One region of the Alteromonas sp. genome, then DNA from elsewhere that is predicted to be linked to it. Evidence: predicted binding sites of a transcription regulator. Region 1 holds the regulator's gene; the other holds the start of a gene.
The links. Region 1 encodes MetJ, which represses methionine synthesis genes. Its sites were predicted from a motif close to TAGACGTCTAGACGTCTA; they were not measured.
Positions count from the first base shown of each region.

Region 2: metA (homoserine O-acetyltransferase MetA) is a predicted target of MetJ. The motif match lies at 2,625-2,642, and genes of this name have one in related genera.

Region 1 is NZ_CFHOXV010000041.1:4,945-9,533, reverse strand. Features, by position in the region: gene rpmE (50S ribosomal protein L31) at 1-141, shown strand, start outside; gene AC4PME_RS17240 (malic enzyme-like NAD(P)-binding protein) at 523-1,776, shown strand; gene AC4PME_RS17235 (MFS transporter) at 1,874-3,082, shown strand; gene metJ (met regulon transcriptional regulator MetJ) at 3,131-3,454, opposite strand; gene metF (methylenetetrahydrofolate reductase) at 3,611-4,495, shown strand.
Region 2 is NZ_CFHOXV010000002.1:204,196-208,784, forward strand. Features, by position in the region: gene AC4PME_RS02505 (chemotaxis protein CheW) at 1-436, shown strand, start outside; gene AC4PME_RS02510 (DUF2802 domain-containing protein) at 539-958, shown strand; gene AC4PME_RS02515 (Lrp/AsnC family transcriptional regulator) at 962-1,432, opposite strand; gene AC4PME_RS02520 (zinc-dependent alcohol dehydrogenase family protein) at 1,563-2,603, shown strand; gene metA (homoserine O-acetyltransferase MetA) at 2,715-3,653, shown strand; gene AC4PME_RS02530 (homocysteine S-methyltransferase family protein) at 3,657-4,589, shown strand, end outside.

The DNA.
Region 1 (4,589 bases):
CGTTCTACTGCAGGTAAAGAACTGAACCTGGACGTATGTTCAAACTGCCACCCGTTCTACACTGGTAAGCAGCGTAACGTTGATACTGGTGGTCGTGTTGACCGCTTCAAGAAGCGTTTTGGTGCACTGGGCAAAAAATAAGTCCGGCATTGAATTGCGAAAAAAGCGCCTTTACGGCGCTTTTTTTGTGCCTTAAATCCGTTACTTAACATACTTAACCCGTGCTTGTCCCGTCACGCTTTACTCACCGGCCCGCCTCACCGTCCAGCCATATAAAATAAATTATAAATTAAAGTTAACTTATAAATTTCATCAATAGTCGGCATTGATAATTCCGTTTTGTGAAGCCGCCCTCCGGCAACTAAAGTAAGCATAAGATAGCTCCTGATCAGATATGTACTGTGAAAGGCGTTGTGTTACATTTGTCGCAAGCTGCGCTTTATAAAGAAAACAAGAGATTAGCGCAGTAACGACAAGTAGTAGTTGTGCAAAGACCAAACCCTGAGAAGGACACACAAAAGAATGTCAGATTTCAGACAACGCGCCCTGGATTACCACGAATACCCTACTCCGGGCAAAATAAAGGTAGAACTGTCGACTCCGGCTGACAGCGTAGATGATTTAGCACTGGCCTACAGCCCCGGCGTGGCCGAGCCGGTACGTGAAATTGCCGAAGATCCGGATGCAGCATACCGCTATACCGCCAAAGGTAATATGGTTGCAGTAATCAGTAATGGTACGGCCATTCTCGGATTAGGTAATCTAGGTCCGCTGGCATCAAAACCAGTGATGGAGGGTAAAGCGTTACTGTTTAAGCGTTTTGCCGGACTGGATGCCATCGATATTGAAGTTAAACACCGGACTACTGAAGAATTCATCAACACGGTTGCCAATATCGCTGATACGTTCGGCGGTATTAATCTTGAAGATATCAAAGCGCCGGAATGTTTCGAAATCGAGCAGGAACTGATCAAACGCTGCAAGATTCCGGTATTCCATGACGATCAACACGGTACCGCCATTGTAACAGCGGCCGGTATGCTCAACGCGCTGGAAATTCAGGGCAAGAACATCGAAGACGCCAAAATTGTTTGTATGGGAGCCGGTGCTGCCGCCGTTGCCTGTATGGAGCTGCTGATCAAGTGCGGCGCCCAGCGTGAACGCATTTATATGCTCGATCGTAAAGGGGTGATTCATACCCGCCGTGACGATCTCACGGAACACAAAATGTTGTTCGCCAACAACACGGACAAACGTACCCTTGACGATGTTATGGATGGTGCGGATATTTTTGTCGGTGTTTCCGGCCCTGACGTACTGCCTCCAGAAACGCTGAAACTGATGGCACCAAACCCGGTGGTATTCGCCTGCTCAAACCCTGATCCGGAAATTAAACCGGAACTGGCCCATGAGGTACGCAGTGACTTGATCATGGCCACAGGCCGTTCAGATTACCCCAACCAGGTGAACAACGTACTGTGCTTCCCGTTCATTTTCCGTGGTGCGCTGGATGTGCGTGCTTCGACCATTAATGACGAAATGAAAGTTGCTGCGGTAGAAGCTTTACGTTCAGTATCGAAAGAGCCTGTGCCTGAAGAAGTATTGAAAGCCAGTAAATCAGCATCGCTGACATTTGGTAAAGATTACATCATTCCTAAACCAATGGATCCCCGTTTGCTTCACCGTATTGCCAGTGCCGTAGCACAGGCAGCGATTGACTCAGGCGTTGCCGGTGTTGAATCCTTACCGGCAAAATACACGGGTAACAAAGACTGATTGAAGCAGACTGACTTCATTTGTTACGGGCCGGTTACACTACCGGCCCGTTTTCGTTTATCTTCCCGCTTCCCCTAATCTGACGGACAAAGATTTCATGTGGTCAAAAGCACTTATCGGGCTCATCATCGGACGAATAGCTACCACGCTTATCGGCTCAACTATGGCAGTCAGCATCGGCTGGCATTTATATGAAGCCACCGGCGAGGCCTTTGACCTGGCACTGGTAGGCATTTTTCAGATTGTGCCGGTAATCAGTTTATTCCTCGTGGCGGGCTGGGCTGCAGACAACTTTTCCCGCAAAAGTATTCTGTTAATTTCTGCCGGATTACAGTTACTGGTGGTGCTGGCCGTCGCTTTGCTGATGAATCAGCCGGAACTGAATAAATGGGCGCTGTTTTGCTCGTTATCGGTATTAGGCGCAGGGCGGGCTTTCTTCGCACCGGCCATTCAGTCTGTGTTGCCGAATATCGTCAGCACGGATCATCTGGGGCGTGCGGTGGCTGCCATAAGCTCTATCTGGAATATCGCCTTAACCGTGGGGCCTTTCCTCGCGGGTGTGTTACTGGCAGCGCTCGACCGTCAGCTCTACTGGGTGCTCATCATTTTCGGCCTGTTTACACTGGGTGGCTTTTCTTTGTTGCCTGCTCTGAACATTCATTCAGAGCGCAAACTGGCGCTCAAAGACATATTCAGCGGTGTGGAATACCTGATGCACAACAACGTTGTCCGCGGAGCGCTGTTTACTGATCTTGTGGTTATACTTTGTGGCAGTGTCATGGCCATATTACCTGTGTTTGTGAAAGACGTCTTACATGAAGGTCCGGAAACACTGGGTTTATTGCGGGCCATGCCGGCTGTGGGTGCGACGCTTATCGGTCTGACAATGGTACGACGTAAACGGGCTATTGAACGCAACGGCCCGCTGCTGTTCTGGTCACTGATCCTTTTCAGCTTTTCTATTATCGGCTTTGCCTTTTCACAAAATCTTTATGTGGCTTGCTTCGCTTTGCTGATTTATGGCGGTTCAGACATGATAAGTGTGGTGATCAGAAGCTCAGTGGTACAAATTATGACACCGGACGCTCTACGTGGCCGGGTGAGTGCAGTGAACTCCCTGTTCATCGCGTCTTCCAACGAACTCGGAGATTTCAGAAGTGGTTCGGTGACGGCAGCTGTTGGTCCGGTAGCCTGCGCGGTTGCGGGCGGAGTAATGAGCCTGGGTATTGTGCTCCTGTTCCGTTCAACTTTCCGGCCCCTGTTCGAATTGCAAAAAATCGAGCCGCCCTCAGCCAGACAAGACTAAGCTTGCCCCTGATACAAAAAAGCCAGAGTGATTCGCTCTGGCTTTACTTTATTCTTCTTCGTTGTCGGCGGTGGGGTCGATCCCCATCTCTTCCATCATTTTCCTTGCAACGGCAGGAACACGGTTAGGGTTATCTTTGCGCAAATCGTCGTCGTCAGGCAGCGGCTGCCCGGTGAAAGCATGAAGGAATGCTTCGCACAGTAACTCTGAATTCGTCGCGTGACGCAGGTTATTAATTTGTCTGCGGGTTCGCTCGTCTGTGAGCACCTTAAGCACATTAATCGGAATAGAAACAGTGACTTTCTTTACTTGCTCACTCTTTTTTCCATGCTCTGCGTAAGGGTGTATATACTTACCATTCCATTCTGCCATGTGAAATCTCGGACTGCCTGTTATTTTACTTTATAAGCGGAAATTCTAAACAATGTAGCGAAAAGGTCAATTAAGCCGTGTAAACCTCTTGACGTCCAGACATATATTAATTAGTTTAGACGTCTAAACGTCCAAAGAATTGAGTGAGTCAACAAAATGGTTTCCTATGCACAAGGTATCGACGCCTTAAACCAGTCATTGTCCGAATTGCGTGACATTGATGTCTCTTTTGAATTTTTTCCGCCTAACTCGGAAAAGATGGAACAAACGCTGTGGAAATCTGTTGAACGCCTGGCGCCTCTTAAGCCTTCTTATATGTCTGTGACCTACGGTGCAAACAGTGGTGAGCGTGACCGTACCCATGATGTTGTTAAACGCATTCAACAACAAACCGGTGTACAGGCAGCCCCTCACCTGACCTGTGTGGACGCAAGCCGTGATGAACTCAAACAAATTGCTCAGGAATACTGGGATTCGGGTATTCGCCGCATTGTTGCTCTGCGTGGCGATTTACCGAAGGGCGTAGATAAAACCGAAATGTATGCTTCTGATCTGGTGGCACTGCTGAAAGACGTAGCAGACTTTGATATTTCCGTTGCTGCCTATCCGGAAAAACATCCGGAAGCACCGAATGCCCAGTTCGACCTGCTTAACCTGAAGCGTAAAGCGGAAGCCGGGGCTTCTGAAGCAATTACTCAGTTCTTTTTTGACACCAGTGTTTACCTGCGTTTCCGTGACCGTGCTGCTGCAGCCGGTATCGATTTGGATATCGTTCCCGGGATCCTGCCGGTGACGAATTATCAGACACTGATTAAGTTTGCCGGTTTCACCAATGTTCACGTACCGGGCTGGCTGCACAAGATGTACGAAGGGCTGGATGACGATGACCAGGCAACACGTAATCTGATTGGCGCAAACATCGCCATGGAGCAAGTAAAAGTGCTGGCGAAAGAAGGGGTGAAACACTTCCACTTCTACACCCTGAACCGCTGCGAACTCAGCTACGCCATCTGCCACATGCTGGGCGTTCGCGCCGGCTAACGAGAGGCGGACGTATTACGGTATCTCCGCTGGATGCGGAGGCTAGGGGAAAAACACGCCGGAACTCCATCCCTGGAGGCTCGACTGCAGCATC
Region 2 (4,589 bases), on a different contig from region 1:
GTGGGTTACCTATCGCTTAGGTGACGAAACTTACGGTATTAACGTAATGCAGGTTCAGGAAGTCTTACGCTATACCGAAATTGCGCCTGTTCCCGGTGCACCGGATTACGTGTTAGGCATTATCAATCTGCGTGGTAATGTTGTGACGGTTATTGATACCCGCGCCCGCTTTGGCCTTATGCCAACCGATATTACCGACAACACACGGATTGTAATTATCGAATCCGATGAGCAGGTTGTCGGCATCCTGGTAGACAGTGTTGCCGAAGTGGTTTATCTGAAATCATCTGAAATTGATAGTGCACCTAACGTGGGTACTGAAGAGAGCGCCAAGTTCATTCAGGGCGTGAGTAACCGCGATGGTGAATTGCTGATTCTGGTAGATCTTAATAAGCTTCTCAGTGATGACGAGTGGGATGAACTGAGCAGTCTTTAACTTCATACAGCGCCTGCTAATCCGGCGGGCGCTCATCTATGCCTGTATCTTCGCTGTGCTGCCCGGCACAGTGCTATTACCAAAGGGAGAAAACACATCAATATGGACGTGCCGGCACTATCTTTACTCGCTGTTGCTACAGGGTTACTCGCCGTCATTGCTGTTATATGGATGTACTTTTTCTTCAACCGTCAGTTTAAACAACTCGACGATACTGTCCGCTATCAAAAAGAACACATCGATACCCTGCAACTGGAAATTAATGACCTGGAAAACCAGAACGGTGAAATGCAAACCCGTTCAATGGTACAGGGCAAACACATGCGGGAGCTGGCAGATCAATGCACGCAACTCGAAAACCAGTTACGTGAAGTAAAAAGTCAGGACCCGTCCATGCGCTTATACACCCGTGCCGCTGAACTGGTTAAAGCAGGCGCTGACGTCGAAGAGGTAATGCAAGCCTGCGACCTGCCCCGGGCTGAAGCTGAGCTGCTTATCAGCATGCACCGTCAGCGGGGATAAAGCTCACCGGACAGGTAAACGGGTAGCGCTCTTAATTTCGCGTAGTGACAAACTGGAGCGAATGGCAGTCACGCCCGGCAATTTGCGCAAGTAACTCTCAACAAAGTGGCTGTAATCATCTAAGTCCCTCGCGACTACCTGTAACAGAAAGTCAGACTCTCCGGTAGTATTGTGGCAAGCTAGAACATGTTCTGAAGCCAGTATAATCTGTTCAAACTTCTTCGTACTGGTTTCATCATGTTCAGATACCGTAAGCTGAACAAATGCAACAACGCCAAGCCCTAATTTTCTCCGGTCCAGATTAGCCTGATAATCACAGATATAACCATCATCCTCAAGACGCTTCAGGCGGCGCCAGCACGGACTTTCGCTTAGCGACAGGTGGCTGGCTATTTTGCTGTTAGTTAACCTGCCATCGTGCTGTAACAGGTCTAAAATAGCCTTGTCTGTCTTATCAAGAGGTTTTACGGGCATAGTCTTCTTATTTTGTGGGTTAAAAGAGAGCTTTCTTACCTATTTTGGCGTGTTTCCGTACATGAAAGCAAGATAATCCCCTTCAGTATCTTTTAATCTGTTGATAAATCATAATTCTGGAGGAACAACAATGAAAGCTGTCGTATTCGAGAAATTTGCACAGATGCCGGTTATTCAAAATGTGGCCGACCCGACGCCGGCGAGTCACGGTGTTGTTATTAAGGTTGAAGCAACCGGTGTGTGTCGAAGCGACTGGCACTGCTGGCAAGGTCATGATACTGACGTGGTTGTTCCGCATGTTCCCGGCCATGAGTTTGCCGGTATTGTTGAAGCCGTTGGAAAAGATGTGAAGCGCTTCAAAACCGGTGACCGCGTCACAGTTCCGTTTATCAATGCCTGCGGGAGTTGCCCCGAGTGTCACTCAGGTAATCATCAGGTATGCGGCAATCAAACACAGCCCGGCTTTACTCACTGGGGATCTTTTGCTCAATACACCACGGTTGATCAGGCCGATGTAAACCTTGTGGCATTACCTGAGCATCTCGACTTTGTAACCGCGGCCAGCCTCGGGTGCCGGTTTGTTACATCATTCCGCGCTGTTGTCGATCAGGGAAAAGTTTCTGCAGGACAGTGGGTGGCCGTACATGGTTGCGGTGGTGTTGGTCTGTCCGCAGTAATGATAGCCAGTGCACTGGGCGCAAACGTTATTGCCGTGGACTTGCAGGATGACAAACTGGCCCTGGCGAAACAGGTGGGCGCGGCGGTTACGCTCAATGCATCACAAGTGGCCAGCGTGCCCGAAGCAATCAGAGAGATCACGCAGGGTGGTGCTCATGTATCAATGGATGCGCTGGGTCACTCTGTCACTTGTGTCAATTCTGTTCAGTCACTGCGCAAACTCGGTAAACATATTCAGGTTGGCCTGTTAATGGCAGAGCATGCAACACCGGCTATTCCCATGGGCCGTGTGATTGGTGATGAGCTGGAAATCATTGGCAGTCATGGCATGCAGGCTTTCCGGTACGATGCTATGCTTTCTATGATAATGTCCGGGAAACTGAAGCCTGAAAAACTGCTTGGGCGTACCATTTCTCTGGCGGAATCTATTGAGGCTCTGACTACGCTGGACACGTCAACCACTGCGGGAGTAACAGTGATCTCGTCGTTCTAACATCAGAACGGCTGGCGCGTTAAGCCGTTTAGACGTCCAGCCGTAAAGATGTTGACATCTATCGGGATTTAGCCACAATAACGTTATTATCCGTTAATTGTTGGAGCTGCCATGCCTATTTGTATTCCCGAACAACTTCCCGCGCAGGATGTGTTGTCAGGTGAGAATATCTTCACTATGGACAGCACCCGCGCAGCGACACAGGATATTCGCCCCATGGAAGTGGGGATCCTGAATCTCATGCCCAATAAAATTGAAACGGAAGTGCAAATCTTACGTTTGCTGTCTAACACACCTCTGCAGGTGAACGTGAACCTGATCCGCGTAGACAAATTAGCGCCAAAGCACACGCCTCAATCTCACATGGACGCCTTCTATCACGACTTTTCTGAAATTGCTGATAAGAAATACGACGGTTTAATCGTAACAGGTGCACCGCTGGCTCACTTGCCTTATGAGGAAGTGAAATACTGGGATCAGATGACAGAGATTTTGGAGTGGGCACAACGTAATGTGCAATCCACACTCTATCTGTGCTGGGCTGCTCATGCGGCGATGTATCATTTCTACGGTGTGCAGAGAAAACTCAGAGAAACCAAACTGTCTGGTGTGTTTGAGCATAAAGTGCTCGATCCTTATAACGAGCTGCTGAGAGGTTTCGATCCGGTTTTTTATGCGCCTCATTCCCGTTTCGGGTATATTGACTCCGGCGAATATAACAGTGTTGAAGGTTTGAAGGTCATTACGGAATCTGATGAGGCGGGTGCATACACCATCGCATCTGAAGATAAGCGTATGGTGTTTGTTACCGGGCATCCTGAATACGACCCGGAAACTCTGCATGACGAGTATTTCCGTGATTTACAGGCGGACGCCCATCCGGCAGTGCCGGCTAACTATTTTACGGACGATGACCCCGCAAAAGCGCCTTTAGTTCGCTGGCGCTCCCATGGTAGTCTGCTGTTTAATAACTGGCTGAACTACTATGTTTATCAGACAACACCTTATGATTTGAGTCAGCTGGCTGAGAAACCCCGGCCAAAGAGGTAATAAGTGACATCAGGTACAAAACAACAACTTCTGGATGCAGCGGCAAAGCGCGTTTTGATTCTGGACGGTGCCATGGGTACTATGATCCAGGAGCACAAACTGGAAGAAGCCGATTATCGTGGTGAGGCATTTGCAAACTGGCATTGCGATGTAAAAGGCAATAATGATTTGCTGGCAATTACTCAGCCGGACATTATTTACAATATCCATTGCGCTTATCTTGAAGCCGGTGCAGATATCATTGAAACCAATACGTTCAATGCTACCACCATCGCCATGGCAGATTACGACATGGAAGCGCAGTCGAAAGACATTAACCTTGCTGCTGCTAAGCTGGCCCGTAAAGCCTGTGATGAATTTACTGCAAAAACACCGGATAAGCCCCGGTATGTGGCAGGGGTCCTCGGTCCCACAAACCGCACAGCGTCAATTTCACCGGATGTAAATGACCCCGGCAAGCGGAATGTAACCTTTGACGAGCTGGTAGAAGCCTACATCGAGTCCACAGAAGCGCTGTTAGATGGCGGTTCAGATATTATTTTGATAGAAACTATCTTTGATACCCTGAATGCCAAAGCGGCAGTATTCGCGGTAGAAACCGTATTTGAGAAACGCGGTGAGCGCGCACCGGTGATGGTATCAGGTACTATTACCGATGCATCGGGCAGAACCTTGTCAGGACAAACTGCGGAAGCCTTTTACTATTCCATGCGTCATGTATCGCCGGTATCTATGGGCCTCAACTGTGCATTGGGTCCGGATTTGCTGCGTCAGTACGTTGAAGAAATCAGTAATATTTCTGAATGCCTGGTCTCGGCTCACCCCAATGCCGGTCTACCCAATGAGTTCGGTGAATATGATTTGGGCGCAGAAGAAATGGCAGCACACATTAAAGAATGGGCAGAGTCCGGTCTGGTGAATGTGGTAGGTGGTTGT